3 regions of the Streptomyces sp. NPDC104381 genome follow, and region 1 is predicted to be linked to each of the others. Evidence: riboswitches for the same ligand, from Rfam matches in the RefSeq annotation. Region 1 holds a riboswitch; each other region holds the start of a gene.

Region 1 (6,836 bases):
AGGCGACGGCGCAGATGGCGGCCGACGACCCGGGCACCGGGATCCTGGCCGTCGACGTGCACACCCCGGGCCAGGGCAATCTGCTGGGCCTCGCGGAGCGCGCGGGAGTGTCCAACGTCCGCGTCGCCAACGGGGACGCGATCATCCTGCTCCGCGAGATGCTGGAGCCGGCCGCCCTGGACGGCCTCCGGGTGTACTTCCCCGACCCGTGGCCCAAGAAGCGGCACCACAAGCGGCGCCTGATCCAGCCGGAGTTCCTCGACCTGGTGGCGCAGCGGCTGAAGCCGGGCGCTCTCGTCCACTGCGCGACGGACTGGGAGCCGTACGCGGAGCAGATGCTGGACGTCCTGACGGCCCACCCCCTGTACGAGAACACCCAGGCGGACGGCGGCTACGCGCCCCGGCCCGCGTTCCGGCCGCTGACCCGCTTCGAGGGTCAGGGTCTGGACAAGGGCCATGTGGTGCACGACGTGCTGTTCACCCGTCGCTGATCGGCCATCGGCCCCACGCCCCGTCCACCGCGGCGTGGCCAGGTGTCGGTGGCCCTCGTTAGGGTCGTCGGGTGTACCAGGGGTCCGTGCAGCACCAGCAGCCGGCCGTCCCGGTTCTCGAGGAGCAGCAGCTCGACGAGTTCCTGGGCGCGGTCCCGGAGCGAGGCCAGTGGCGTTACCGGCCCCGCCGCGTCGGCATGGTCTGGCGCAGCAAGGCGTTCCGCGCCGGGGCGGTGATCACCGTGCTCGCGCTCTGCGGTCTGGTGATCCTGGCCCTGGTGCGGCAGCAGACGGGCACCGAGGGCTTCCTGGTGGGGCTCGGGCTGGCCGTGCTGCCCGTGCCGCTGCTGATGGCCGCGTTCCGCTGGCTCGACCGGGTCGAGCCGGGCCCCTGGCGGAATCTGCTGTTCGCCTTCGCCTGGGGTGCGTGCGCCGCCGCGCTCGTGGCGATCATCGCCAACTCCTTCGCGACCCGGTGGATAGCCACGGCCACCGCGGATCCGGCGAGCGCGGACACCCTCGGGGCCACGGTCGTCGCCCCCGTCGTCGAGGAGAGCGCGAAGGCCGTCGCGCTCCTGCTGATCTTCCTCTTCCGCAGACGGCAGTTCGGCGGGATCGTCGACGGCATCGTGGTCGCCGGCTTCACCGCGACGGGCTTCGCCTTCACCGAGAACATCCTCTACCTGGGCAACGCCTTCGGCGAGGACCAGCAGCTGGGGACCACCGGCTTCGCCTCCGTGACGGTGGGGACGTTCTTCGTCCGTGTGGTCATGTCGCCGTTCGCCCACCCCTTGTTCACGGTGCTCACCGGCATCGGCTTCGGCATCGCGGCGCTCGGCGGCGCGCGCCACCGGGTCCGCCGGGTCGTCATGCCCCTGCTCGGACTCGCCTGCGCCATGGGCATGCACGCCGTGTGGAACGGCTCGTCGGCCCTCGGCCCGTACGGCTTCTACATGGTGTACGGCGCGTTCATGGTGCCGTGCTTCGGACTGGTGACCTGGCTGGCCGTCTGGTCGCGCCAGCGGGAGCTGCGCACGCTCTCCACGGAGCTGCCGGTGTACGCGGCGGCCGGCTGGCTGACCCCCGCCGAGCCGCTCGCGCTGGCCTCGATGCGGGCGCGGGGCATGGCCCGCGACATGGCCAGGCACTGGAACAGCTACCCGGACCCGGCCCGGGGCAAGGCCGCGGCCCGCGCCGTCGCGGAGTACGAGTCGTTCGCGACGTCCCTGGCCATGCTGCGCCGCAGGGCCCGCCACGACGGCGCGGGCCCGGACTTCGCCCTCCGCGAGCAGGAGTTGCTGCACCACCTGTGGCACCGCAGGGAGATCGCGGCGCCGACCCTGACGTACGCCGCCCACGCGACGGGCCGGCTGCGCACCCGGCTGCCGGTGCCGCCCCCGATCCCCCGTCAGCTGCCGTACGGCGGCCTGCCTCCGCGGCACCTCCCCGCGCCGCACCGGCACTACGGCGGCCACAACCCGTATCTCGACGACGGCGGACGCCCTGCCCCGCCCTCCTAGGGCCTCCCGTTTGGATCATGCCGGGCAGGCGGGACTTTCGGAACACGCCCTGGACGTCAGGGCAACGCGCGGGTGAGCCAGGCGACTTCGCCGTTCTCCTCCGTGGAGACGTGGTCGTGCGCGAAGCCGAGCTTCTCCAGGACACGGAGCGAGGGCGTGTTCCACGTGCCGACGGTCGACCAGAGCCGCTTCCGCCCGGTCGCGACAGCGGCGCCGAGCACCGCCCCGGCCGCCTCGGTGGCGTAGCCACGCCCGTGCGCGTGCCGGAACAGCTCGTACGCGATCTCGGGCTCCTCCAGCGTGGAGCGGCCGATGATCAGCCCGCAGTAGCCGATGAAGTCGCCTTCCTCCCGGCGCTGGACGGGCAGCAGGGCGATCCCCGTCGTCCCTGTCGCGGCGAGCAGCTTCGCGATGGCCCCCCGGATGTGCTCGACCGTGGGCTTCCCGTCGCCGCGTTCGGCCAGCAGCTCGCAGAACTCGGCGGCGTCCGACTCGGCCCATGGCCGCAGTATCAGCCGCTCGGTCTCAAGGTGGAACGGCATCGTCCCGTACGTAGACATGCCCCCACTCTGGCCCACGGGCCGGAGTGGGACCACAGCCGCGTACGAGGGCGGGGCCGTCCGGCGCCCCGCCCTCGTACGCGTCCCTCACGTCAGGCGGACGCCTCGGTCAGCTCCGCCAGCTCGCCCTCGGTCAGCCGGAGTCCGGCCACCGCCGTCAGCGCGGGCAGCTGCTCGACCGTACGCGCGGAGGCGATCGGCGCCACCACGGTCGGGCGGGAGGTCAGCCAGGCGAGGGCGACCGTGGCGATCTCGGCGTCGTGCTCCTGGGCGATCCTGTCGAGCGCCGCGAGCACCTTCCGCCCGCGCTCGGTCTCCAGGTGCTTGCCGGCACCCTCGGCCCGCGGGCTCTCGACCGACGCCCCCGGCCGGTACTTGCCGGTGAGGAAGCCCGCGGCGAGCGCGTAGTACGGGACGGCGGCGAGGCCGGCGTCGGCCGCCGTGTCCTGGAGCGCGCCCTCGTAGGTGTCGCGCGAGACGAGGTTGTAGTGCGGCTGGAGCGCGACGTAACGCGCGAGGCCCTCACGTTCGGAGAAGTCCAGGGAGGCGCGTAGCCGCTCGGGGCTGATGTTGGAGGCGGCGATCTCCCGCACCGTACCGGCCTTGACCAGCTGGTCGAGCGCCGTGACGATCTCCTCGACCGGGACGCTCTCGTCGTCGAAGTGCGTGTAGTAGAGGTCGATGTGGTCGGTGCCGAGCCGGCGCAGCGACGCCTCCGCCGCCCCCTTGATGGTGGCCGCCGAGAGCCCCTTGTACGCGGGGTGGGCGCCGACCTTGGTGGCGATGACGACATCGTCGCGGCGGGAGCGGGCCGCCAGCCACTTGCCGATGAGGGTCTCCGACTCACCGCCCTCGTTGCCCGGGACCCAGGCGGAGTACGCGTCGGCGGTGTCGACGAAGTTGCCGCCGGCCGCCACGTACGCGTCGAGGACGGCGAAGGACCGGTCCTCGTCGGCCGTCCAGCCGAAGACGTTGCCGCCGAGGGCGAGGGGGAAGACCTGAAGGCTCGACGAACCGAGCGGGCGCAGAGATGTCATACCCAGGCACAACCAACCGGCTGAAGCGACTATTCCGGTTCGACGGTCGCCGCAGGGGCCGGGCCGGGGCCGCGCCCAGGGCTCCCCGGTTCCGGACAGACCGACGGCCCTGACGTCGGGGGGTTGTGCGTCAGGGCCGCCGGGGTCGCGATGCGCCGGTCCTCGGCGCCGGGGTCTTCCGTCCGGGCCGGGCACATGGGCCCGGCAGGATCCGGACGGGTGCCCGGGGCGTGTTCCGAACGTGGCCCCGTCCGCCCGGAGGGGCGGGCGGAGCTTTCACGACACGCCCTAGATCGTCAGGCCCTTTCCGCGCAGCCAGCTCATCGGGTCGACGCCCGAGCCGTCCGCGGTGTGGACCTCCAGGTGGAGGTGCGGGCCTGTCACGTTGCCGGTGGCGCCGACGCGGCCGATGGTCTCGCCGGTGGTGACCTTCTGCCCGGCGGTGACGTCCATCGAGGACTGGTGGCAGTACCAGATCTCCGTGCCGTCATCGAGCTCCAGGACCGTGCGGTAGCCGTACGAGCCGGACCAGCCGGCCGACTTCACGGTGCCGCTGTGCACGGCCTTGACCGGCGTACCGGTCGGGGCCGCGAAGTCCAGCCCGGTGTGGTAGCCGGACGACCACATCGAACCGGCCTGCCCGAAGGTCGAGGTGATCGTGTACGACGAGGTCGGCACCGCGTAGCTGGCGGCGAGCTTGGCGAGACGCTCGGCCTCGGCCTTCTTCTTCGCCGCCTCCTCGGCCGCCTTCTTCTTCGCGGCGGCCTTCGCCTCGGCATCGCTCTGCTGCTTCGCCGCCTCGGCGGCGGCGGCCTCGGCCGCAGCCTGCTCCACCGCGGCCTTGGCCTCGGCGTCGGCTCCGGCCTGCTGCTGCTCGGCCTGCTGGAGGATGCGGGCACGGAGCGCCTCGCCGGCGTCGGTGGTGCCCTGCTCCGCCTCGGCGGCGGTGATGCCCGCGCTGGTCAGCGGGGCGGACGCGGCGACCGTCTCATGGTCCGCGTCGGAGTCGCCGGACATGAACGCACCCACGCCGGGAAGGGACTTGGCGTCGGGAAGATTGTCCGCGATGGAATCGGGAAGGGAAATGGAGACCGGCGGCTTGCTCTGGGCAGTGGCCATGCCACCCGCTCCGACGGCCGCGATGACGCCGACGCCGAGGACGGTGGAGCTACGGGCGAGACCCCGCTGCTTGGCCACGCGGTGCCGGCCGCGTACGGGACGGATGGACTCCTCGGTGGGGTTCCATTCCTCCCAGGTCCTGCCCTCGTCACCGAAGCTGTCGGGCCTGAAGGGTGCCGGGGCCTCGGGGGCAGGCTGATTGGACGCCACGTGGGCGCACTCCTTTCCTTCCTTCTCGCCTACCGGGTTAGCTGACGGGTTCGGAGCAGGAAGGTCTCCTACGGGCCCCTCTGCCTCTCACGAGACACAGGTGTCCGATTCACCCCATGTAGGTGGTTCCCCGGTTCCCTTGCGGAATTCGGCGCTGCGCACGGTGCCGTCTCTTGCGACGGCGGGTACAACCGCACTGCGTTATCGAACGTTAATAGACACCCGGGTCCGATTCCAAGCTGTTCCCCTACATCAGTCATCACTCCGGCCAGGACTTTCAGGGGTCAAACGGTCGCAAACGGGCGAGTTGAGCGCCCTTCAGCCGGAGCGCACTTTCTGACGGTGCGTCAAATGTTATGCGGAGCGAGGTCCTTCGACTACCGACCGTCGCGACGGATCATCCACCGTCCCGCCCCACGATCTTCACCGTCGTCCGCCGCTCCTGCTGCCCCCGCGCGGGACGGCCCACCGCGAGGAGCGCCAGATCGTCCGTGGAGCGGCCACCGGTGTGCAGCCGTACGTCGTCGGTGAGCGCGGACAGCAGTTCGTCGGGCCCCGGGAAGATCCGGCCGCGCAGCCGGGCCGCCGGATCGTAGAAGACGCCCTGCGCGTCCCGCGCCTCCGACAGCCCGTCGGTGAACGCCAGGAACATCGACCCGGCCGGCAGCGTCCACTCGTCCGACCGGTCCGGCCACGCGCCCAGCCCCATGCCGAGCGGCAGGGCGGGCACCGTCGGCGCCAGCACGTCCAGCGCCCCGTCCTGGTGCAGGACGAGCGGCTCGGGATGCCCCCGGTTGATCACCCGCAGGGTGTCCGAGCCGGACGGGATCTCCGCGAGGACGGCGGTGACGAACCCCTCCATGGAGTCAAGCCCGCCCCGCCGCGACCCCTCACGGGCCAGCGCCCGCTCCAGCCGCTGGACGACCCCCTCCAGGGACAGCTCCTGCTCGGCCGCCTCCCGGAACGCGCCGATCACGACCGCCACCGCCGCCACCGCGTCCAGCCCCTTGCCCCGTACGTCGCCGAGGACCAGGCGCACCCCGAACGGCGTGTCCGCGACGGCGTACAGGTCGCCGCCGACGAACTCGTCCGCCTGGGCCGCCTCGTACCGCGCCGCGACCAGCAGCCCGCCGATCCGGTCCTCGGGCGTCGGGAGCACCGCGCGCATGGCGGTCTCCGCGATGACCCTGGCCGAGGCCAGCTGCTCGTTCCTGCGGCGCACGACGCGGTTGATGACGAGGGAGAGCGCGGCGACGGTGATCAGCGTGAGCAGGTCGGTGATCGGCACGACCCGGCCGAGAGCCCCGTCGGAGATCCTGATCCCGAGCACCACGACGATCGAGACCACCCCGACGCGGACCGTGCTGGCCAGCGAGAAGAACGGGGCGGCGATCAGCGGGGCGGCGGCGAAGAGCGGCACGGCGGTCACCGCGGCCGGTGTCAGGAGGTCGAAGGCCACACCGGCGCAGATCATCAGGGCGGGCAGCGCGCGCACGAACCGCCGGGAACGGACGCTCCCGGCATCACTCCCCGGCCGTACGTCCCGCTTCCCCACCTGTGCACTCCTGCCGGCTCCACCCACGGGTGCGGACGGTACCGCGCCCCGCCCGCACCGGCCGGAGCCGCGCCGTACGGCGAGCCGCCGTCGGCCGAAGGGAGGAGCGCGCCGCAGATCCCGCCCTCCGATGGTCGGTCGGAGAGCCGGTGCCGCGCGAAGATCGTCAGTGCGTCCCGTACGAAGACGGCGGTTCCGTCCCCGCAGCGATCGTAGTTGCTCCCCGGGCGCGGATCCGCGACGTACATCTCGGCGAGGCCGGTCACGGGCGGAGGCGGCGTGCGCACCCCGGACGGACGGCATACGACGGAGGCCCGGATCCTCGAAAGGATCCGGGCCTCCGT
Region 2 (6,836 bases), on a different contig from region 1:
CGTCCCCGTGACGATCGCCAAGGCGGACGGCAACCCCGTCAACGCCGCGTCCATGCTCGCGGTGCTCGGCCTGGGCGCCCAGGGTGGCGAGGAGATCGTGCTCGCGTCCGAGGCGGACAACGCCGAGGCCGCCCTGGACCGTCTGGCGAAGCTGGTCGCCGAGGGGCTCGAGGAGCTTCCGGAGACCGTCTGATTCCGGCCGCTTCGAACCGGAATTCTTCTCTGCGGAATAAGCCGCGGCACCCCCGACCGGGAGCCGCGGCTTTTTCCGTTCTCCGGCGGAACGACCGAAGCCCGCAATTGCAGTTTCAGGGCAGCAGAAAGAATGCCGCTCGATCACGGCCCTCTTTGTATACGGCGTCATTGTTAATGACGGGCTCCCGCGATGTTTACGGGGTGTTGCGAAGTCCTCACCCTGGCCGGGCCCACCGTGCGGCCCGGAGCCGGGGGGCGTCGCAGCCGGTGGGCCGCGGTGGCCCGTTCGGCGTGCTGGACGGCGAGCGCCCTGGCCCGCTCCGGGTCGCGGCGCGCCACGGCGTCGACGAGAGCGCCGTGCTCGGCCCAGGAGTCCGCGGGGCGGGCCGGCTGCTCGACGGCGTACATCCAGGCGATCTTGTGCCGGAGCTGGGTGAGGAGCGCGATCAGAGCGGGGCTTCCCGAGGCCTGTGCCAGCGTCTCGTGGAACCAGCCGCCCAGGGAGCGCAGATCCTCCCCCTCGCCCCGGCGCACGCGTTCCTGGCCCAGCCTGACCAGGCCGCGGAGCACCTTGAGGTGCGCCTCGGTGCGCCGCTGGGCCGCCCGGGCCGCTCCCAGGGGCTCCAGGAGCATGCGGATCTCCAGAAGGTCCGCGGCCTCCTGCTCCGTGGGCTCGGCGACACAGGCACCGGCGTGCCGCCGCGTGACGACGAACCCCTCGGACTCCAGGGTGCGCAGCGCCTCCCGCACGGGGACGCGTGAGACCCCGTAGCGACGCGCGAGCACCTCTTCGGTGAGGCGGCTGCCGCGCTCGAAGACACCGGAGACGATGTCGTCACGGATTGCCGTGCATACCGAATGCGCGGGAATGCGCATGTCCGAACCTCCGCCTTAATCCCCGCGAAACGCGGCCGATCGACGCCTGTTCTGTGACTCTATTGCAACCGGCCGGAATTTCCGATGGCGGGGTGGAATCCATGGATATCTTTTGGCCAGGGATCACTTCCGCGAGGGCTTCGACGGGGGCCTCGCGCCGGGACACGGCGAAGGCCCCGGGCGGATGCCGGGGCCTTCGTCGGAGCCTGTGCCGCGGGGTCGGGTCAGACCTGGACCCCGTGGGCGCGGAGGTAGGCGACCGGGTCCATGTCCGAGCCGTACTCGGGGGTGGTCCGGGCCTCGAAGTGCAGGTGCGGACCGGTGGAGTTGCCGGTCGAGCCGGAGATGCCTATCTGCTCGCCCGAGCCGACGCTCTGGCCGACGGAGACGCCGATCGAGGAGAGGTGGCCGTACTGGGTGTACGTGCCGTCCTTCATCCGGAGCACGATGTTGTTGCCGTACGCGCCGCCCCAGCCGGCCTCGACGACCGTGCCGGCGCCGACCGCGACGACGGAGGTGCCGGACGCGGCCTGGAAGTCCACGCCGGAGTGGCTGCCGGAGGACCAGAGCGCGCCGCCGGACTTGTAGCCGGTGGTCACGTGCGAGCCGGCGACCGGGAGGTGGAAGGCGTTCAGCCGGGCGCGCTCGGCGGCGCGGGCGGCGCGCGCCTTCTCCTCGCGGGCCTCCTTGGCGCGGGCCTCCGCCTTGCGCTTGGCCTCGGCCTTGGCCTTCGCCCTGGCCTTCGCTTCGGCCGCGGCCTTCGCGGCGACGTCGGCCTGGTGCTTCTGGGCCTTCGCCTGGGCCTCGATCTGGGCGGCGAGGGTGGTGTCGAGGGCGACGGTCTGGGTCAGACCGGTGGCGGTGACGGCCTCGGAGTCCGCGGCGACGGCCGGGGAGACGGTGGCACCGAGTACGCCGGTGGTGGCCAGGGCGGCGACACCGGCGACCTTGGCGCTCCTGCGTGTCAGGCGGCTCGGGGCACGGTGCTTCCCGGTGGCACGGATGAACGCCATGGAGGGGCTGGTCCTTTCCTTCCTTCTCGCCTACCGGGTTAGCTGACGGGTTCGGAGCAGGAAGGTCTCCTACGGATCACTGGGCCCTCGTCGAGGTGCAGGGATCCGATTCACCCCAGGGACTTCGTGGGTCCCCGGCTCCCCAGGCTCGCGCCTGACGGGGACTCGGCGATGACTGTCCGGCGCCGCGGATGCGGCATTCGTCCGGCGGACAGCCGAGCCGACGCTAGAGCGGGCCCCTTCGTCCCGCCAAACGGAAAGGGTCTTTTGTCACCCATCCCACAGGACGAATGCCAATCTTCCTCCCGAAACGGGCAAATGACAGAACCCCGGCGGAGTGCGCCCGCCGAGGTCCGTCGTGTCCTGCTCCGTCAGCCGTTGACGACCGACACCTCGCCGATGCCGAGTGCCTCGACGGGCTCCTTGATCTGCGCGGCGTCCCCGACCAGCACGGTGACCAGCCGGTCCACCGGGAAGGCGTTGACCACGGCGGCGGTCGCCTCGACCGTGCCGGTCGCGGCCAGGCGCGCGTACAGCTCGGCCTGGTAGTCGTCCGGCAGGTGCTGCTCCACCTGGTCGGCCAGGGTGCCCGCGACGGAGGCCGCCGTCTCGTACTTCAGCGGGGCGACGCCCACGAGGTTCTGCACGGCGGTCTCACGCTCGGCGTCGGTGAGCCCTTCGGCCGCCAGGGTGCGCAGGACCTTCCAGAGGTCGTCGAGCGCGGGGCCGGTGGACTCCGTGTCGACGGAGCCGCTGATGGCGAGCATCGCCGCGCCGGTCGCCCCGGACGAGGAGCCGGGCGCCGTCGAGCGCAGCACCTGTCCGAAGGCACGGACACCGTAGGTGTAGCCCTTCTCCTCCCGCAGCACGCGGTCCAGCCGGGAGGTGAGGGTGCCGCCGAGGCAGTAGGTGCCGAGGACCTGGGCCGGCCACACGCTGTCGTGCCGGTCCGCGCCGATCCGGCCGATCAGCAGCTGCGTCTGCACGGCGCCGGGGCGGTTCACGATGACCACACGGCCGGTGTCGTCCGCGGTGATCGGGGGCACGGGCCGGGCTTGGCCGGCGTTGCCCGACCAGTCGCCGACGGTCTCGGAGAGCAGCGCGTCCAGGTCCACCCCGGTGAGGTCCCCGACGACGACCGCCGTCGCCGTGGACGGGCGGACATGGGCGTCGTAGAAGGCGCGCACGGCGGCGGCGTCGATCCGCCGGACGGTCTCCTCGGTGCCCCGGCGCGGGCGCGACATCCGTGCGGTGGCGGGGAACAGCTCCTTGGAGAGCTGCTTGGCGGCCCGCATGCCGGGGTTGGCCTGCTCGTGGGGGATCTCGTCGAGGCGGTTGCCCACCAGGCGCTCGATCTCGCTCTCGGCGAAGGCCGGGGCCCGCAGCGCCTCGGCGACCAGGCCGAGGGCCTTGGACAGCCGGGAGGCCGGCACCTCCAGGGAGACGCGGACACCGGGGTGGTCCGCGTGGGCGCCCAGCGTGGCGCCGCAGCGCTCCAGCTCCGCGGCGAACTCCTCCGCGGAGCGCTTGTCCGTGCCCTCGGACAGCGCGCGGGCCATGATCGTGGCGACGCCGTCCAGGCCCTCGGGCTCGGCGTCCAGCGGGGCGTCGAGGAAGATCTCCACGGCGACGACCTGCTGGCCGGGCCGGTGGCAGCGCAGCACGGTCAGCCCGTTGGGCAGGGCGCCGCGCTCGGGCGCGGGGAAGGCCCAGGGCCTGGCCTCGCCGGCGGTCGGCTGCGGGTGGTACTCCATCGCTACTCCAGTCACGGCGGCGTCGGTCACTTGTCGGCCCCCTCGGGCGCGTCGGTGTCCTCGGTCTCGTCGGCCGGCTCGACCGGCTCGTAGACCAGGACCGCACGGTTGTCGGGGCGCAGGTGTGCCCGGGCGGCGGCCTTGACCTCGTCGGCCGTCACGTCGAGCACACGGCCCACCGCGGTCAGGGCGAGCTGCGGGTCACCGAACAGGACGGCGTACTTGCACAGTTCGTCCGCGCGGCCCGCGACCGTGCCGAGACGGTCCAGCCACTCGCGCTCCAACTGCGCCTGGGCGCGCTCCATCTCCTCCGGGGTGGGACCCTCCTCGGCGAAGCGGGCCAGCTCCTCGTCGACGGCCGCCTCGATCTGCGGCACCTCGACACCGCCGGACGTCTTGACGTCCAGCCAGCCCAGCGACGGTGCGCCCGCCAGCCTGAGCAGCCCGAATCCCGCGTCCACCGCCGTACGGTCGCGGCGCACCAGCCGGTTGTGCAGTCGGGACGACTCGCCGCCGCCGAGCACGGTCAGCGCCAGGTCCGCGGCGTCGCACTCGCGCGTGCCGTCGTGCGGCAGCCGGTAGGCGGCCATCAGCGCACGCGCGGGGACCTCCTCGTGGACCACTTCGCGCAGCTGCTCGCCGATGATGCCCGGCAGCGTGCCGTCACGCGGGGGCTGCTTGCCGTCGTGGGACGGGATGGAGCCGAAGTACTTCTCGATCCAGGCGAGCGTCTGCTCCGGGTCGATGTCCCCGACCACGGAGAGCACGGCGTTGTTCGGCGCGTAGTACGTACGGAAGAACGCCTGGGCGTCCTCCAGCGTCGCCGCGTCCAGGTCGGCCATCGAGCCGATCGGCGTGTGGTGGTACGGGTGGCCCTCCGGGTAGGCGAGGGCGGTCAGCTTCTCGAAGGCCGTGCCGTACGGGACGTTGTCGTAGCGCTGGCGGCGCTCGTTCTTCACGACGTCCCGCTGGTTCTCCATGGACTCCTCGTCGAGCGCGGCGAGCAGGGAGCCCATCCGGTCGGCCTCGAGCCACAGGGCCAGCTCCAGCTGGTGCGTCGGCATCGTCTCGAAGTAGTTGGTGCGTTCGAAGCTGGTCGTGCCGTTCAGGGAACCACCGGCCCCCTGTACGAGCTCGAAGTGCCCGTTCCCCTTGACCTGGCCCGAGCCCTGGAACATCAGGTGCTCGAAAAGGTGAGCCAGGCCGGTGCGCCCCTTGACCTCGTGGCGGGAGCCGACGTCGTACCAGAGGCAGACCGCGGCGACGGGGGTCAGGTGGTCCTCGGAGAGCACCACCCGCAGGCCGTTCGCCAGACGGTGCTCGGTCGCCGTCAAGCCGCCGGAACCGGCCTGGGCTGTGGCCGTGTGACCCATGGGCATGTACGTCCCTTCGATCGGTACAGGATTTCCTGCCGGACCTGCCACTCTAGGCAAGCGAACGGGCACCTGGCGAAGTTCCCGTCGGGTGAATGTTGTCGTAGACACCGCCGTGCGCGGGGGCCCCGGGGAGCCTCCGAGGGCCGCTTCGGACGGGTCGAGGTCGGCGTTGTCAGCGCGGCGGTCCACAATGGTCGGCGTCAGAACCTGAGGTTGCCCGACAGAATCTGTGAAGGAGTCGCAGCCGCGATGGCCCGCCGCAGCACGAAAACCCCGCCGCCGGACGACTTCGAGGAGAAGATCCTCGACATCGACGTCGTCGACGAAATGCAGGGCTCCTTCCTCGAGTACGCGTACTCGGTGATCTACTCCAGGGCTCTGCCCGACGCCCGCGACGGCATGAAGCCCGTGCACCGCCGCATCGTGTCCCAGATGAACGAGATGGGCCTGCGCCCCGACCGCGGCTACGTGAAGTGCGCGCGCGTCGTCGGTGAGGTGATGGGCAAACTGCACCCGCACGGCGACGCGTCCATCTATGACGCACTGGTGCGCATGGCACAGCCGTTCTCGATGCGCCTGCCCCTCGTCGACGGGCACGGCAACTTCGGCTCGCTGGGCAACGACGACCCGCCGGCCGCCATGCGGTACACCGAGTGCCGTATGGCCGACGCCACATCGCTGATGACGGAGTCGATCGACGAGGACACCGTCGACTTCCAGTCCAACTACGACGGCCAGGAGCAGGAGCCGGTCGTCCTCCCGGCGGCGTACCCGAACCTCCTGGTCAACGGGGCCTCCGGGATCGCGGTCGGCATGGCGACCAACATGCCCCCGCACAATCTCGGCGAGGTCATCGCCGCAGCCCGGCACCTCATCCGGCACCCGGGCGCCGACCTCGAGACGCTGATGCGTTTCGTCCCGGGCCCCGACCTGCCCACCGGCGGCAGGATCGTCGGCCTCGGCGGCATCAAGGACGCCTACGCCGCCGGGCGCGGCACGTTCAAGATCCGCGCCACGGTCGCCATAGAGAACGTCACGGCCCGCCGCAAGGGTCTCGTCGTCACCGAACTGCCTTTCTCCGTCGGCCCGGAGAAGGTGATCGCCAAGATCAAGGACCTCGTCGGTTCGAAGAAGCTCCAGGGCATCGCGGACGTCAAGGACCTCACCGACCGGGCGCACGGTCTGCGTCTGGTGATCGAGGTCAAGAACGGCTTCGTGCCGGAGGCCGTGCTGGAGCAGCTCTACAGGCTGACGCCGATGGAGGAGTCCTTCGGCATCAACAACGTGGCGCTGGTCGACGGACAGCCGCTCACCCTGGGGCTCAAGGAGCTCCTGGAGGTCTACCTCGACCACCGCTTCGACGTGGTGCGCCGGCGCAGCGAGTTCCGCAGGACCAAGCGCCGCGACCGGCTGCACCTGGTCGAGGGGCTCCTCGTGGCGCTGCTCGACATCGACGAGGTCATCCGCCTCATCCGGGACAGCGACAACTCCGCACAGGCGAAGGAGCGCCTGATGGAGCGCTTCTCGCTCAGCGAGACCCAGACCCAGTACATCCTGGACACCCCGCTGCGCAGGCTCACGCGCTTCGACAGGATCGAGCTGGAGACCGAGCGCGACAAGCT
Region 3 (6,836 bases), on a different contig from region 1:
GCGCAGGCGTACGCCTCGCTCCGCGAGGACTCGGGCCAGGGCGAGTCGGACGCGTACGCCGCCTCGGAGTTCCCCTTCGGGCGTACGTACGACCGGGTCGTCGCGCTGACCCGGTCGGGCACGACGACGGAGGTGCTCGGCCTGCTGTCCCGGCTGCGGGGCACCACCCGGACCACCGCCGTGACCGCCGACCCGGCGACCCCGGTGATGACGGCGGCCGACGACGTGGTCGTCCTGGACTTCGCCGACGAACGGTCCGTGGTCCAGACGAGGTTCGCGACCACCGCCCTGACCCTGTTCCGCGCCCATCTCGGGCTGCACACCGAGGACGTCGTACGGGACGCGGAGACCGCCCTCGCGGAACCCCTGCCCGAAGGGCTCCTGGACAGCACCCAGTTCAGCTTCCTGGGGCGCGGCTGGACGGTCGGGCTCGCCAACGAGGCGGCGCTGAAGATGAAGGAGGCGTCCCTGTCCTGGACCGAGTCGTATCCGGCGATGGAGTACCGGCACGGCCCCATCAGCATCGCCACGGCCGGGACGGCGACCTGGATGTTCGGCGCCGCTCCGGACGGGTTGCGGGAGCAGGTGCTGGCGACCGGGGCGCGCTGGGTGGAGAGCGGACTGGACCCGCTGGCCGATCTGGTGCGGGTCCAGCGGCTGGCGATCGCCCGCGCGGCGGCCCGGGGCCTGGACCCCGACCAGCCGCGCCATCTGACGCGGTCGGTCGTGCTCGGCACGGCGGCCGGCGCCTGAGCCGTCGCGGCATGCCGCGCACCGGGCCGGCGGGCGGCCCGGTGCGCGGAGGCGACCGGAGGGGTCAGGCCTCTTCGAAGTAGGCGTCCAGCGCCTCGTCGAGTTCCGCCGTCCATGTCTTGAGGTCGCCGCGGGCACCGGCCTCGACCTCGGCGTTGAACCACCGGCGGCTCGACAGGTGGACGGTCACGGTGAACCGGCGGCCGAAGCGGCCCGTCCTGACCTCGACCGCGCCGATCTCGGACCAGTCGAACTCCGCCTCCTGGTCGTCGAGCCGGAAGCGGACCCCCTCGGCGTCCACCCGGATGGACCCGCGCCGGTCACTGACCTCGAAGACGGGGCCGTCCTCGTCGCGGGCGCCCTCACGGGCGGCTTCGGGGGCCGCGCCGTCAGCCGGCGCCTCGTCGGCCGTGGCCGCGTCGTCGATCGCGGCCGCCGCCGAGCCGTCCACGTGCTCCTCGGCCGCCTCCGGGGCGAGCGCGCCCTCGGCGTCGGCCTCCGGTACCGCGTCGGCCGGCTCGGGCTTCCGGGGCGCCTCCTCCGCTTCCGCCTCCGTCCGCGCGGGGGCAGGGGCCGTCAGGCCGGGGATGTACGCCGGGTCGGTCCCCGCGGCGAACTCTGGCTTGGTGTTCGAATCTATGCGCTGCTCCACGGCGGGCAGTATGGACGACGAACCTGTACGAGACCAGTCAACCGGGTTCCGCCCGGCCTGTCGGCGGCCGGGACGGCGCGGTCACGGCACACGCGACGCCGTACAAACGGACGACGGGTGGTACGGGTTCCGCCGAACCCGTACCACCCGTCACTTCTGTCCCTCTGTCACACGCCGTGCGTCAGGGGTTCCGCCTCGCCGAGGCTCAGTAGGCCCCGAAGACGTTGTCGATGGAGCCGTACTTGTCCGCGGCGTAGTTGCACGCGGCCGTGATGTTGGCGACCGGGTCGTAGCTGTCCATCGACGTACCGGGCACGTGGTAGGCCTGGAAGGTCGGGTCGATGACCTGCAGCAGGCCCTTGGACGGGACGCCGTTGATCGCGTTGATGTCCCAGTTGTTGATGGCCTGGGGGTCACCCGCGGACTCGCGGATGATGTTGCGGTGGATGCCCTCGTAGGTGCCGGGGATGCCGTGCTCGGCCATGACGGCGAGCGACTCCTTGATCCAGCCGTCGAGGTCGTTCGTGTACGAGACCGGCTCGGCGGCAGGAGCGGTCTCGGCGGCGGGCGCGCCCTCCGCGGCGGCGGAGGTGCTCGTGCGCTCCGAACGGTCGGCGCGGTCGGCGCTCTGCTCGGCACGGTCGGAGGCCTTGGACTCGGCCTTGTCCGCGGACTTGTTCCCGGCCTTGCCACCGAGGGTCAGCTCGAGACCGGGGTGAATCAGGTCCGGGTTTCCGCCGACGGCCTTCTCGTTGGCCTCGTACAGGGCCTTCCAGCCACCGTTCACGGAATGCTCCCGAGCGATCTTCGCAAGGGTGTCACCCACGACCACGGAATACGAGGCGGGCTTGGACTTCTGCGCGGCAATTCCCTTGCCGGTCGCGGCAGTCGAGGTGGCGGCCTTTTCGACGGCGGCCGGCTGGGCCGGGGCGGCGAAGGCGCCGGTAGCGCCGATCACGGGGAGGGCCAGGGCGGCTCCACCCGTGGTCACGGCGATGATGCCGCGAGTCAGCGAACTGGTCCTGAAACGACGGTGCTTACCATTTTCGGGCATGCTGAATTCCTCTCCGTCGCCTGCGAAGTGAGCTGTCGGGTTCGGGCTGGAGATGCCCGGCCGCATGGGAATGCGACTTCACCCCGAGCCGCTCCGGAAACCGGATCGGCGCTTACTTGGGTCCCCCGCTCCTGCCGTACGAGAAGTGATCGGTCGGGTAACCGGACGGCGGCAGGATTCGGCGTTCCGCCCGGAGTGATGGTGACCGTAGGCGAGAAATAGGGAAAGGAACAAGCCTGGTTCGTTGATCACAATTCATTCGCAAGATCAATTCTTGTGAATTCATGTAATCCACCCCACATCGCGTCCGTCACTTCTCTTGGCACAGAAGGGAACCGACTGCCGCACCCCTGCGTCGGGGGCGCATAAGGTGACGCTGGTCACGGCGCCCGATTCGGGCGTTTTGCGCCCGAGCGAAGGCCCCAGGTCACACGAAATGGCCTTTTATGGATTACGGGATCAATTTCAAGAAACCGACTCAAACCGGGCATACGACTCACAAAAGGCGCTGGCGGGCATACCTGGAGCGTCCATGTGGAACCGATCCGGCTATGACTGAAAGCCCTCACGCCTCGGCCCCCCGGATCACCGTCCTGCCCGTCCAGCCCGGGGATCCGCCCTTCCGCGTCGTGGAGATCGACGGAGAGGTGATCGGAGGCGCGACCGACATGACGGACGTCCTGATCGCCGCCTCCGCGGCCGGAATCCAGGTCCATGACCTCGACGACCCGGCGGTCGTCCGCTGGGTGGGCGGGGGCAAGCTGACGTGGAAGCCGCGCTGAGCGGGCTCCGACGGCGGGCCACACACTGACGGCCTCCGCGCCCGGCCGCATGCACTCGGAGGATTCCCGCTCCGCCGACGGGCTCGCATATGCAAGGAGTTATACGAACTAAGCTTGCATATGCGAGAAGATCTCTTACCATGTCACGCATGCAGACCTACACCATCGGGCAGGCCGCGCGCCTCCTCGGCGTCAGCCCGGACACCGCACGACGCTGGGCGGACGCCGGCCGGGTGGCGACCCATCGCGACGAGGGCGGGCGCCGTCTCATCGACGGCCGTGATCTGGCGGCGTTCTCGATCGAGGTCGGCCAGAGCGGCGGCGGCGACGAGGAGGCCTCCTACACCTCGGCGCGCAACGCCTTCCCGGGCATCGTCACGGCCGTGAAGCTCGGCGACGTGGCCGCCCAGGTCGAGATCCAGGCCGGTCCGCACCGCCTCGTCTCGCTGCTGACCAGGGAAGCCGTGGAGGAGCTGGGGCTGGAGGTCGGCATCGAGGCGACGGCCCGCGTGAAGTCGACCAGCGTGCACATCGACCGCGCCTGAGTCGGGAGAGCCGCCGCCGCGGCTTTCGTACGGGCCACCGGGGAGCGGCGTGAACGGCTGCGCCCCCGTACCGGGCCCGTCAGTCCATCAGGCCGGCGGCGAGCGTCGCCCCCAGCTCCCAGCACGCCTCGGTGTCGGCCTTGCCCGGCTCACCGGTGACGGTCACGGCGTCGGCCGCACGGCGCCATCCGAGGCCCGTCGTGATCGCCTCGATGCCGCGTACGGCGCCGGTGACGTCGTTGCCGCCGTGCACGTAGTAGCCGAAGGGCCGGCCCTTCGTCGCGTCCAGGCACGGGTAGTAGACCTGGTCGAAGAAGTGTTTCAGGGCGCCGGACATGTACCCGAGGTTCGCCGGGGTGCCGAGCAGGAAGCCGTCGGCCGCCAGCACGTCGGACGCCGTGGCGGCGAGGGCCGCCCGCCGCACGACCCGTACGCCCTCGATGTCCTCCGTCGTCGCGCCGGACAGCACCGCTTCGAACAGTGCCTGGCAGTTGGGCGACGGGGTGTGATGCACGATCAGCAGAGTGGCCACGCCACCGAACCTACCCGTTGGCCGGGTCCCCCGCGCTGCTGGGGGACGCGGGCCCGTGGGCATGGGAGGAGGCGCGGGCGCCGTCCCGGTCGGCGGCGCGGAAGCCGCGCAGACGGAGGCTGTTGCCCACGACGAAGACCGACGAGAAGGCCATGGCCGCGCCCGCGATCATGGGGTTGAGCAGACCTGCCGCCGCGAGCGGGAGGGCGGCCACGTTGTAGGCGAAGGCCCAGAAGAGGTTCGAGCGGATCGTGCCCAGCGTGCGGCGGGAGAGCCGGATCGCGTCGGCGGCCACCCTCAGGTCCCCCCGTACGAGCGTCAGGTCGCCGGCCTCGATGGCGGCGTCCGTGCCCGTCCCCATGGACAGGCCCAGGTCGGCCTGGGCGAGCGCCGCGGCGTCGTTGACCCCGTCGCCGACCACGGCGACGGTGCGCCCCTCCGCCTGGAGCTTCCTGACGACCTCGGCCTTGTCCTGCGGCATGACCTCGGCGATGACCTGGTCGATGCCGACCTCGGCCGCGACGGACTCGGCGACCGCCTTGTTGTCGCCGGTCAGCAGGACGGGCGTCAGCCCGAGGGCGCGCAGCCGCCGGACGGCCTCGGCGCTGGTGTCCTTGACCGCGTCGGCGACCTCCAGGACCGCGCGCGCCTCGCCGTCCCAGGCGACCGCGATCACGGTGCGCCCGTTCTCCTCGGCCAGGTCCTTCGCCTTCCTCAGCTCGTCGGGGAGCCCGATGGCCCACTCGGCCAGCAGCTTCTCGCGGCCGACGAGCACCGCGTGGCCCTCGACGACGCCCTGGACACCGAGCCCGGGGGCGTTGGCGAAGTCCTCGGGCGTGGGCAGCGCGCCCACCTTGGCTGCGGCCCCCTCGGCGACGGCCCGGGCGATCGGGTGTTCGGAGGAGTGCTCCAACGCTCCGGCCAGGCGCAGCACTTCGGCCTCGTCCGTGGTCCCGGAGGCGTGGACCTTCAGCAGGGTCATCCGGCCCGTGGTGACGGTGCCCGTCTTGTCGAGGAGGATCGTGTCGGCCCTGCGGGTGTTCTCCAGGACCTCAGGTCCCTTGATCAGGATGCCGAGCTGGGCGCCGCGTCCGGTGCCGACCAGCAGGGCGGTGGGCGTGGCCAGCCCCAGGGCGCAGGGGCAGGCGATGATCAGTACGGCGACGGCGGCGGTGAAGGCCGCGGTGAGTCCGGCACCGGAGCCGAGCCAGAAGCCGAGGGTGGCGAGCGCCAGCCCGATGACGACCGGCACGAACACCGCGGAGATCCTGTCGGCCAGGCGCTGGGCGGCGGCCTTGCCGCTCTGGGCCTCTTCCACCAGCCTGGCCATCCGGGCCAGCTGGGTGTCGGCGCCGACCCTGGTGGCCTCGACGACCAGGCGGCCGCCGGCGTTGAGGGTCGCCCCGGTGACGGGGTCACCCACGGAGACCTCGACGGGCACCGACTCGCCGGTGAGCATCGACACGTCGACGGCGGAGGAGCCCTCGGACACGGTGCCGTCCGTGGCGATCTTCTCGCCGGGACGGACCAGGAAGCGGTCCCCGACCCGGAGGGCGGACGTGGGCAGGGTGACCTCACGGCCCTCGCGCACCACGGTGACCTCCTTGGCCCCCAGCTCCATCAGCGCCTTGAGGGCCGCGCCCGCCTTGCGCTTGGAGCGGGCCTCGAAGTACCGGCCGGCCAGGATGAAGGCCGTGACCCCGGCGGCGGCCTCCAGATAGATGTTCCCCGCCCCGTCACCCCGGCTGATGGTGAATTCGAAGGGGTGCGTCATGCCCGGCATTCCGGCCGTCCCGAAGAACAGCGCCCACAGTGACCACAGGAACGCGGCCGACGTGCCGACCGAGATCAGGGTGTCCATGGTGGCCGCGCCGTGCCTGGCGTTGGTCCAGGCGGCGCGGTGGAACGGCCAGGCGGCGTACGTGACGACCGGGGCGGCCAGGGTGAGGGAGAGCCACTGCCAGTACTCGAACTGGAGGGCCGGGATCATCGCCATCGCGATGACCGGCGCGGCGAGCAGGACCGCGGTGACGAGGCGCTGGCGCAGGGAGCGCAGTTCGCCGTCGGCGCGCGCGTCCTCGCCCCCGGCCGCGGCGGGTGCCCCGGTTTCCCCGGGGTCGGGGCGGGGCGGGGCCGGCGGCCGGGCGGTGTAGCCGGTCGCCTCGACCGTGGCGATCAGATCGTCGACCGAGACGTCCGCGGCGAACGCGACCCTCGCCTTCTCCGTGGCGTAGTTGACGGTGGCCTCGACCCCCTCCATGCGGTTGAGCTTCTTCTCGATCCGCGCCGCGCACGAAGCGCAGGTCATGCCGCCGATGGCGAGCTCGACCCGGGCGGCGCCGGGGGTGGTTGGAGTCATTGCCTGCTCCTCGTCCGAACGGGACCCAGTATACCCCTCACGGGTATCCATCTCTTGATCCAGGTATACCCCCCACCCGTATACATTTCAAGTCCCGTCAGCATCTCTTGCGTATACCCCCTTAGGGTATACGTTGGAGGTGTCGGACCGTCGCCGGCC

The links. Region 1 has a riboswitch for cyclic di-AMP ahead of ACZ607_RS33460 (M23 family metallopeptidase). Riboswitches for the same ligand answer to the same signal wherever they lie in the genome.
Region 2: it holds a riboswitch for cyclic di-AMP, as region 1 does, so the genes downstream of both, ACZ607_RS09110 (M23 family metallopeptidase) here and ACZ607_RS33460 (M23 family metallopeptidase) in region 1, are expected to answer to the same signal.
Region 3: it holds a riboswitch for cyclic di-AMP, as region 1 does, so the genes downstream of both, ACZ607_RS08590 (transglycosylase SLT domain-containing protein) here and ACZ607_RS33460 (M23 family metallopeptidase) in region 1, are expected to answer to the same signal.

The regions. Positions count from the first base shown of each region.
Region 1 covers NZ_JBVJNK010000012.1:141,249-148,084, reverse strand. The annotation lists gene trmB (tRNA (guanosine(46)-N7)-methyltransferase TrmB) at 1-491, shown strand, start outside; gene ACZ607_RS33475 (PrsW family intramembrane metalloprotease) at 563-2,011, shown strand; gene ACZ607_RS33470 (GNAT family N-acetyltransferase) at 2,068-2,571, opposite strand; gene ACZ607_RS33465 (aldo/keto reductase) at 2,664-3,608, opposite strand; gene ACZ607_RS33460 (M23 family metallopeptidase) at 3,897-4,937, opposite strand; cyclic di-AMP (ydaO/yuaA leader) riboswitch at 4,949-5,101, opposite strand; gene ACZ607_RS33455 (PP2C family protein-serine/threonine phosphatase) at 5,335-6,492, opposite strand; partial or broken gene ACZ607_RS33450 (TipAS antibiotic-recognition domain-containing protein) at 6,630-6,758, opposite strand.
Region 2 covers NZ_JBVJNK010000002.1:976,890-983,725, forward strand. The annotation lists gene ACZ607_RS09100 (HPr family phosphocarrier protein) at 1-193, shown strand, start outside; gene ACZ607_RS09105 (GntR family transcriptional regulator) at 367-1,071, opposite strand; gene ACZ607_RS09110 (M23 family metallopeptidase) at 1,296-2,084, opposite strand; cyclic di-AMP (ydaO/yuaA leader) riboswitch at 2,097-2,265, opposite strand; gene ACZ607_RS09115 (M16 family metallopeptidase) at 2,456-3,838, opposite strand; gene ACZ607_RS09120 (M16 family metallopeptidase) at 3,865-5,217, opposite strand; gene ACZ607_RS09125 (DNA gyrase/topoisomerase IV subunit A) at 5,464-6,836, shown strand, end outside.
Region 3 covers NZ_JBVJNK010000002.1:808,947-815,782, forward strand. The annotation lists gene ACZ607_RS08580 (SIS domain-containing protein) at 1-753, shown strand, start outside; gene ACZ607_RS08585 (hypothetical protein) at 818-1,405, opposite strand; gene ACZ607_RS08590 (transglycosylase SLT domain-containing protein) at 1,611-2,459, opposite strand; cyclic di-AMP (ydaO/yuaA leader) riboswitch at 2,462-2,621, opposite strand; gene ACZ607_RS08595 (hypothetical protein) at 3,011-3,241, shown strand; gene ACZ607_RS08600 (TOBE domain-containing protein) at 3,391-3,786, shown strand; gene ACZ607_RS08605 (flavodoxin family protein) at 3,866-4,318, opposite strand; partial or broken gene ACZ607_RS08610 (heavy metal translocating P-type ATPase) at 4,407-6,677, opposite strand.